DNA from 4 places in the Nocardia sp. NPDC055053 genome. Region 1 is predicted to be linked to each of the others. Evidence: riboswitches for the same ligand, from Rfam matches in the RefSeq annotation. Region 1 holds a riboswitch; each other region holds the start of a gene.

Region 1 (2,188 bases):
GCTGCGCCGAGCACATTCGGCGAGCCCGCCTCGTGCCGCTGCGGCGCCGCGGCCCACTCGACCTGTTCCACACCGACTTCGCGCACCGCGCCACCACCGGCCAGGTACGGCGCGCCCGCGTCGAGCCAGTCCCGCTTGCCGACCAGCACACCGGCGCCGAACGGCGCGTACAGCTTGTGCCCGGAGAAGGCGAGATAGTCGATCCCGTTCTCGCGCAAGGAGATCCGGCGATGCGGGGCCAGCTGCGCCGCGTCGACGAGAATCCGCGCGCCACACAGGTGGGCGATGGTGGCCAGCCGCTCCAGCGGCAGCACCTCACCGGTCACATTGGAAGCCCCGGTCACCGCGAGCAACGCGGCGGGCTTGCTGCACAATTCGGCGACGACCCGCCGGATCGTCTCCTCGACGGTGTCGGCGGCCTGCACGACGCGACGCCCGTGCGCAGTCCACGGCAGGAAGTTCGCGTGATGCTCGATATCGAGCACGACGGTCTCGCCGGGCACGCAGCCTGCCAGCAGGTTCAGCGAATCGGTGGTGTTGCGGGTGAACACGACGACCTGGTCGTCACAGGCGTCGACGAACCGGGCGACCGCGCCACGGGAGGCCTCGTAGCACTCGGTGGAGATCCGCGAAGCGTAGCCGGCGCCGCGGTGCACGCTGGCGTAGTACGGCAGCAGCCGCGAAATCCGGTCGGTGACCTGCCGCAACGCGGGCGCGCTCGCCGCGTAGTCGAAGTTGGCGTAGGTGCTTGTCCCGCCTTGCACGAGCGGAACCTGCAGGTCGGCGCCGGACACGGCGGCCAGGGCACAGGTGGGGTCGATTACTGCGGTCATGACGAAATCCCGTCGGCTCAGGGACTCGTTCCCGAAAAGGGTGCTGCGAGTCCGCGCTTGCCGCGCCCACTGCGGACGGCGGCCTGGTCGTCACCCGGAGCACCCCACCGCGGAGGAGGGTTGCCGACCAGCTAGCCGGGGCTTGTCGCTGGTACTCGTGACCTGTTGACGAGAGTGACAGACGATCCCGCGACCTGTCAACCACCCGAATCGCCACGCCCGAACCGAAGCGGCCGGGCGTCGCGAAGATCGGCGCGACAGCCCCACGCCGGAACATCACGCGCGCCGACGACGTAATACCAACGCCCGCAACATGACCGGCCACCCTGAGCACAGGCATTGATTGCCGTCAGGTTGCCCACTACGCAATCACAGCCCAATGATCTGCCCAATCCATGATGGATGACCCAAATGATTGAGTCTCCCCACTATTTGTTAGAGTGGCCGTCATGTCCACGAACACGAACTCCGTCCGCGGCCTGCCGCGCTACCCGGTGTACGCGCTCGGACGGCTCACCAAGGCACTGCACGCCGAGATCGACGTGCCGCTGCGCGATCACTGGGTGCTCACCTTCATCGCGGAGAACGCCGACCTGACACAGAAGAAGGTCGGCGACGCGCTCGGTATCGACCGCAGCGAAGTCGTCCGGCTGGTCGACGCGCTCGAACGCGCAGGCCTGGTAGAGCGCACCCGCGACGGCAAGGACCGCCGCAAGTACCGGCTGCGGATCACCGATGCCGGGCGCAAGCAGTGCAAGCGCACCGACCGCCTCATCGCCGATGCCACCGCGCGGGTGCTCGAGCGGCTCGACGCCGACGAACAGCGCGCACTGCACCGGCTGACGCTCACCGCGCTCGGCGAAATCCCGGAATCGCCGTCGTGATCCGCGCCGCGGCACGCCTCACGGTGCCGTAGCGCCACACCTTCTCCGAGTACCGTTGGCACCTGGTGACCATCCCGTTTGCCCTCCGGTAACCCGACCGTGAAACAACAGACGACACCGATGGGGGTCAACCGATGAGAGGTGGACTGAGCGCCATGCTCGAGCCACGCACTGAGGACCCGGCCGGCCGGTTGCGTGACCCACTGTTGCGCGCCGACCTGGCCGCGCCGCCACGCACCCTGGTGGACATCCTGACCAGCACCGCCCTGGCTCATCCCGGCGCACCCGCCATCGACGACGGCACCGTCGTGCTCAGCTATATGGAACTGATCGCCGCGATCGAGGCCAGGATGGCCGAGCTCACCGCGGCGGGCGTGCGACCGGGCGACCGGGTCGGCGTGCGGATGCCCTCGGGCAGCGCGGCGCTGTACGTGACGATCCTGGCCGCCCTCTACTGCGGCGCCGCCTATG
Region 2 (2,188 bases), on a different contig from region 1:
GCGCCGGTGGAGAAGATCACCGCGTCGTAGAACTGGCGCAGATCATCCAGGGTGATGTCGGTGCCGTAGTCGATGTTGCCGAGCAGCCGCACCTGGTCCTTGTCGAGGACCTTGTGCAGGGCGGTGATGATGCCCTTGATGCGCGGGTGGTCGGGCGCGACGCCGTAGCGGATCAGGCCGAAGGGCGCGGGCATGCGCTCGTAGAGGTCGATGCTCACGTCGGCATCGGACTTCATCAAGGCGTCGGCGGCGTAGATACCGGCCGGTCCTGCGCCCACGATCGCAATGCGGAGCGGGCGGGTCGCTGCACTCTGTTCGGTCATTTTCTACGCGCACCCTTTGGTCGAGAACTGTTGACGGCGTCAATTTAGCTTAGGCTAAGTTGGCGATCCGGCGGCTGGCAGCTGCCTTCGACGTCGGCAGCAGGCCGCATTCGAAGGCGATTCTATCTGCGGCGTTGTGGCCACCCGGCGCGCGGTGCGGTTGCCCGCGCCCGGTCTGTCAGGATTACAGCATGAACGAGGAACAATCAGGCTCGGAAGACCAGCCCATCGTGGTGGATCAGACCGACAAGCGTTCCGTCGTCCCGTTCGTAGCGGCCGCGGTGATCGCGGTGGTCGTGCTCATCGGCATCGTGCTCGGTGGGCTGCTCTCACCCGCTGAGAAAAATGTCACAGAGGCCGACCGGCTCACGGCCGCCGTCTCCAACTATATCGACGCGCGCTCGCGCAGTGAGCTGCGTCCGCCGCCCGGTGTCGCGTGCCCCGGCTTCGACGAGGAGAAATCCGGCCTCTCCGAACGGCTCGGCGGCCCGAAATCGGCCGTGACGATCGACAAGAAGGGTTTCGACAAGGCGACCGTCAACGGCGACCGCGCCAAGATCGACGCCACCGTGCAGATCGGCGACACGTCGTCCACCAGCACCTGGAACCTGACCCGGGTCGACGGCGCCTGGCTGGTCTGCACACCATGAACCGTTTGACACGGTGACCTGTGCCGGGGCAATCTCAGTTCGCAAGGTCATGAGTACCAGTACCAAGCCCCGGCTCGCTGGTCGGCAACCCTCCTCCGCGGTGGGGTGCTCCGGGTGACGACCTGGCCGTGCGCCGGACAACCGCCACGGCAAGAGCGGATTCACGCAGGAGGTTTCGACATGACTTACGCCGGCGACATCACCCCTGAGAAGGCGTGGGAGATCCTGACCGAGCATCCGGGCGCGGTGCTGGTCGACGTGCGCACCGAAGGTGAGTGGGCACACATCGGCATCCCCGACACCAGCTCCATCGAGCGCCCGGCCCACTTCATCGAGTGGGTCGACGGCACCGGAACCCGCAACCCGAACTTCGGCGCCGAGCTAGAGCAGGCGCTGGCCGGGCGGCCGGACGACGCGCCCGTGGTGTTCCTGTGTCGCTCCGGTCAGCGCTCCATCGGCGCCGCGACCGTGGCGACCGCGGCGGGCATCGCCCCGTCCTACAACGTGCTCGACGGTTTCGAGGGCGGCCCCGACGCGTTCGGGCAGCGCGGCAGCACCGGCTGGCGCGCGGTCGGCCTGCCGTGGCGTCAGGCATAAGGAGAAACGCATGATCACCGGTGGTTCGTTCGACAAGCCACTGCCCGAGGGCGTCGGCCCGGCCACCCTCGGTGTCCGCGGCGGCCTGCGCCGCTCCGGCTTCGAGGAGACCTCCGAGGCGCTGTACCTGACCTCGGGATTCGTCTACGAGAGCGCCGAGGCCGCCGAGGCCTCGTTCACCGGCGAGGTCGAGCACTTCGTCTACTCCCGCTACGGCAACCCGACCGTGGCGATGTTCGAGGAGCGCATCCGGCTGCTCGACGGCGCCGAGGCCGCGTTCGCGACCGCCTCCGGCATGTCCGCGGTGTTCACCGCGCTCGGCGCGCTGCTGAAGGCGGGCGATCGCCTCGTCGCCGCGCGCAGCCTGTTCGGCTCGTGCTTCGTGGTGTGCAACGAGATCCTGCCGCGCTGGGGTGTCGAGACCGTCTTCGTCGACGGTGACGACCTCGAGCAGTGGGAGCAGGCGCTCTCGGTGCCCACCCAGGCCGTGTTCTTCGAGACCCCGGCCAACCCGATGCAGACCCTTGTCGACGTCCGCAAGGTCACCGAGCTCGCGCACGCCGCGGGCGCGAAGGTGGTGCTGGACAACGTCTTCGCCACCCCGCTGCTACAGCGCGG
Region 3 (2,188 bases), on a different contig from region 1:
CGCGATTGGACAGACAAATCGAGCCGGACGGTAATCTGGAGGGATGCTGGACTCGACCACTCCGATCAGCGCGGACCGGGCGACCGAACCGGCAGGCCTGACCACGGCCGGCCGCGCGCCGACGGGCCTGCGCGAACGCAAGAAGATCCAGACCAAGGCGGCGATCGTCGAGGTCGGGCTGAACCTGTGCGACTCGCAGGGCTTCGACGCGACCACGGTCGAGCAGATCGCCGCGGGCGCCGACGTCTCCCCGCGCACGGTCAACCGCTACTTCCCGATGAAGGAAGACATCGTGCTCGCCCCGATCGACGACTTCGGGGTCACCGTCGCCGCCGCGCTCGGCGAGCAACCGCGCACCGGCAACGAACTCGGGGCGCTGTGCGGCGCCTATCTGCAGGTCATCGACGCCGAGGCCGACGCCGACGGCATCCGGTTCCTGCGCCAGTTCCTGCAGATGCAGCGGATCATGCGAACCAGCCAGGCCGTGAACGCCCGCGCGCTCGAATACGCGGAGAAGAAGAACGTCGCGGTCTGCACGCAACTCGCCGAGCGGATGGCGACCACGCCGGACGACTTCTCGGTCCGGATGGTCGCGGGCACCTGGCAGATGCTGTGTCACCTGTCGCTGGCCGCCATCGAGGACGAGCTGCTCGGCTCGACACCGGAAGCCGCCGCCGGGGTGACCAGGAGCGCCGTCCTGCGCGCCTACCACGAACTTCGCCGCGTCTGCGGCGCACCGGCCGACCGCGACACGCCAGGGGTCGGCACACCGGCGGCGGAGTGATCCAGGCGACGAAACCGGGGGAAGTTTCCGCGCTGACCCGATGGCCGGTTAACATGACGGCAAGGTCATGAGTACCAGCGCCAAGCCCCGGCTCGCTGGTCGGCAACCCTCCAGCTGCGGTGGGGTGCTCCGGGTGATGACCGGGCTCTCGAAGGTCGAGAGCAAGCGCGCATCGCAGGAGGCCCCCATGTGTTGTTGTCCGTCGATCCGACCCAGCTGACGCGAGACACCGGCAAACAATCCTGGAGCATTTCATGACCGACTCTGCCCTGCCCGAGAACTGGTCCTTCGAGACCAAGCAGATCCACGCGGGCCAGGCACCCGACGCGAGCACCAACGCGCGGGCACTGCCGATCTACCAGACCACCTCCTACACCTTCCGCGACACCGACCACGCCGCCGCGCTGTTCGGTCTCGCCGAACCGGGCAACATCTACACCCGGATCATGAACCCAACCCAGGACGCGGTCGAGCAGCGCATCGCCGCGCTCGAGGGTGGCGTCGCGGCGCTGCTGCTGGCCTCGGGCCAGGCCGCCGAGACCTACGCGATCCTGAACCTGGCCAGTGCCGGTGACCACATCGTGTCGAGCCCGCACCTCTACGGCGGCACGTACAACCTGTTCCACTACTCGCTGCCCAAGCTCGGCATCGAGGTCTCCTTCGTCGAGGATCCCGACGACCTGGCGCAGTGGCAGGCCGCCATCCGGCCCAACACCAAGGCCTTCTACGGCGAGACCATCGCCAACCCGAGCAGCGCCGTGTTCGACATCCCCGGCATCGCCGAGGTGGCGCACAAGGCGGGCATCCCGCTGATCGTCGACAACACCGTCGCGACTCCGTACCTGATCCAGCCGCTGGCCCACGGCGCCGACATCGTCGTGCACTCGGCCACGAAGTACCTGGGCGGGCACGGCGCCGCGGTCGCGGGCGCGATCGTCGACGGTGGCACCTTCGACTGGACCGTGCGCGACGCCGACGGCAACGCGCGCTTCCCCGGTTTCACCGAGCCCGATCCCAGCTACCACGGCGCGGTGTTCGCCGACCTGGGCGCGCCCGCCTTCGCGCTGAAGGCCCGCGTGCAGCTGCTGCGCGATCTGGGTGCGGCGGTGTCGCCGTTCAACGCGTTCCTCATCGCCCAGGGCATCGAGACGCTGAGCCTGCGGGTCGAACGGCACGTGTCCAATGCCGAGGCCGTGGCGAAGTTCGTCGCCGAGCAGCCGGGCGTCGAGGCCGTGTACTACGCGGGTCTGGAGACCTCGCCCTGGTACGCGCGGGCCAAGCAGCTCGCGCCCAAGGGCGCGGGCGCGATCGTCGCGTTCGAGCTGCGCGGCGGTGTCGACGCGGGCAAGAAGTTCGTGGACGCGTTAAGCCTGCACAGCCATGTCGCTAACATCGGTGATGTGC
Region 4 (2,188 bases), on a different contig from region 1:
TCCCTGATCGCGGCGAAGACCGCCGCGCTGAAGCCGGCCGGGCTGACCGTCCCGCAGTACAGCGCCCTGCTACACCTCGCGGAGAACCCCGGCATCTCCGCCGCCGCGCTGGCCCGGCTGGCTGGGGTCACGCCACCGACCATGAACACCGTCCTGACCAACCTCCAGGACCGTGGCCTGGTCGAGCGCACGCCGCACGAATGGCACAAGAACGTGCTCGAGACCCGGCTGACCGAGGCGGGCCGCGAGGTGACCGCCGCGGGTGACGTGCGCGCGGTCGCCGTGGAACGCGATCTCGCGGCGCGGTTCACCGCCGAGGAACTGGCGACCGTGACGGCGCTGCTCACGCGGACGGCGGAGGCGCTCGACGAGATCCGCGCAGACCTGCCCTGACAGTCCGGCAACGCCGAGAGCCCGCCGGATCATCCGGCGGGCTCTCGGGGTTTGTGCAGGTCAGCGCTCTGCGACAGCCTTGACCTTGCTGAGGGTTTCGTTCATGCCCGCGACCAGGTCGGCCTCGAACTTCTCCTCACCACCGAGGGCGACCTTGATCGTCCCGCGCAGCCACGCCGGCACGCCCTTGACGGGGTCGACGGTGCGGGTTTCGACAACGCGGGTGCCGGTGGCGGTCGGCTGGAGCTCGTAGCGCCACACCGTGCGGTTCTCGTTCATCCGGAACGCGAAGGACTTGCTTGGCTCGTAGCTCACGATGCGCGAGGTGGTCGGGTACACCTTCCAGCCGACCTTGTTCAGATTGACGGTGTAGGCGCCGTCGCGGACCCCACCGACGGCGATCATCTTCAGCGTGGTCGGGCTGAGCTCGGGCATGCGGCGCAGGTCGGCCAGGATCGACCACACCTTCTCCGGCGCTGCGGCGATGTCGATGCTGGCTTCGAGATTGTTCGGCAACGGTGCCTCCGGTGGGTGTGACGGACTGTCACGCACAGCATAGGCATCGTCGACCAGGGGATCTTCCGCCCGTGGTCGGATTTTTCGCAACCTGGTCGCAACACTGTTCAAAAGTTCTGCGCCCGAATAATTTTCGTTCGACGGTCACGAGTTCCAGCTTCGAGCCCCGGCTTGCTGGGCGGCAACCCTCCATCGGGGGCGGGGTGCTCCGGGTGACGACCGGATGGCGGGGAGTTCCCACCCGCCATAAGCGTCCTTCTGGAGGTTCTATCCATGTCTGTTGTCCAACTCGACTCCGCCACCCGTGCCCCGGAAACGGTGGCGACCACCTTCGTCGTGGTCGCCGACCGGTTTCTCGGAATCTCCGCGGACGACCGGGTGCACACCGTGTCGGGACTCGTCGCCCTGTTGCGCGGCGGCCGTCTCACCGATCGGGAGTTGACGGTGCACCTGGGGCAGGGCATCACCCGGCACGATCTCGATTACCTCGAGCATGTCGCGCAGACCGCCGGGGCCCGGCTGCGGGTGGTCGGCGAGATCGCCGAACCGGCCCGCCGCCATCACGTGCACAAGTACCAGCATTCCAATGTGCTGTTGGCCGGGCTGACCAGGGAGAACGAGAACGTCTTCCGCGCCGACCTGCGCCTCGACAGCGACAACGAACTGCTGCTCGACCATCAGACCGGTGAGCACGTGCAGGGCATCGTGGTGATCGAGGCGGTGCGCCAGCTGTTCCTGGCCGCGTTCGAACTCGAATACGGCGTGCGCAGGCCGCAGGAGCACTTCTACATCGTGTGGAACAACGTGGACCTGCGGTTCACCTCGTTCCTGTTCCCGCTGCCCGCGACCCTGCACGCCCGGCTCACGCCGGTCTCGGTGGACGATCCCGGCAAGCTGCAGTTCGTCATCGAGACCGAGGTGCGTCAATTCGGCAAGACCGTGGCCGGCTCGCGCATCGAGTTCACCGCGCTGCCCAACGACCGCATCGCGCAGATCGAGCGAGCCAAGGCGGCCAAGGCGGTCACCGCGCACCTGGCGGAGTCGGCATGAGCGTGGCGTTCTTCGATGTCGACGAAACGTTGATCACCGTCAAGAGCATGTTCGCGTTCCTGCGGCACTGGCTCACCGAGCGCGGTGACGACGGCAGCGAGTACGCGCGCATCACCGGCGAGATCAAACAGCTGGCGGCAGCGGGCACTCCGCGCGAGGAGATCAACCGCCACTACTACCGGATCTATCGCGGAGTCGAGTACGCCGCGCTCGATGAGTCGGGGCAGCG

Evidence for each region. A riboswitch is a leader RNA that binds a small molecule or an ion and turns the genes downstream of it on or off. The one in region 1 is predicted to bind S-adenosylmethionine.
Region 2: another riboswitch for S-adenosylmethionine. It lies ahead of ACWF82_RS24890 (rhodanese-like domain-containing protein); the one in region 1 lies ahead of ACWF82_RS30180 (aminotransferase class V-fold PLP-dependent enzyme).
Region 3: another riboswitch for S-adenosylmethionine. It lies ahead of ACWF82_RS26810 (bifunctional o-acetylhomoserine/o-acetylserine sulfhydrylase); the one in region 1 lies ahead of ACWF82_RS30180 (aminotransferase class V-fold PLP-dependent enzyme).
Region 4: another riboswitch for S-adenosylmethionine. It lies ahead of ACWF82_RS29905 (AfsA-related hotdog domain-containing protein); the one in region 1 lies ahead of ACWF82_RS30180 (aminotransferase class V-fold PLP-dependent enzyme).

The regions. Positions count from the first base shown of each region.
Region 1 covers NZ_JBSGVD010000043.1:40,571-42,758, reverse strand. The annotation lists gene ACWF82_RS30180 (aminotransferase class V-fold PLP-dependent enzyme) at 1-833, opposite strand, end outside; SAM riboswitch class IV at 882-996, opposite strand; gene ACWF82_RS30175 (MarR family winged helix-turn-helix transcriptional regulator) at 1,283-1,717, shown strand; gene ACWF82_RS30170 (Pls/PosA family non-ribosomal peptide synthetase) at 1,873-2,188, shown strand, end outside.
Region 2 covers NZ_JBSGVD010000028.1:2,199-4,386, forward strand. The annotation lists gene ACWF82_RS24880 (FAD-dependent oxidoreductase) at 1-323, opposite strand, end outside; gene ACWF82_RS24885 (Rv0361 family membrane protein) at 515-973, shown strand; SAM riboswitch class IV at 1,019-1,135, shown strand; gene ACWF82_RS24890 (rhodanese-like domain-containing protein) at 1,154-1,570, shown strand; gene ACWF82_RS24895 (O-succinylhomoserine sulfhydrylase) at 1,581-2,188, shown strand, end outside.
Region 3 covers NZ_JBSGVD010000032.1:57,286-59,473, forward strand. The annotation lists gene ACWF82_RS26805 (TetR family transcriptional regulator) at 44-784, shown strand; SAM riboswitch class IV at 848-958, shown strand; gene ACWF82_RS26810 (bifunctional o-acetylhomoserine/o-acetylserine sulfhydrylase) at 1,039-2,188, shown strand, end outside.
Region 4 covers NZ_JBSGVD010000042.1:30,789-32,976, reverse strand. The annotation lists gene ACWF82_RS29915 (MarR family winged helix-turn-helix transcriptional regulator) at 1-393, shown strand, start outside; gene ACWF82_RS29910 (SRPBCC family protein) at 454-909, opposite strand; SAM riboswitch class IV at 1,052-1,168, shown strand; gene ACWF82_RS29905 (AfsA-related hotdog domain-containing protein) at 1,183-1,959, shown strand; gene ACWF82_RS29900 (HAD family hydrolase) at 1,956-2,188, shown strand, end outside.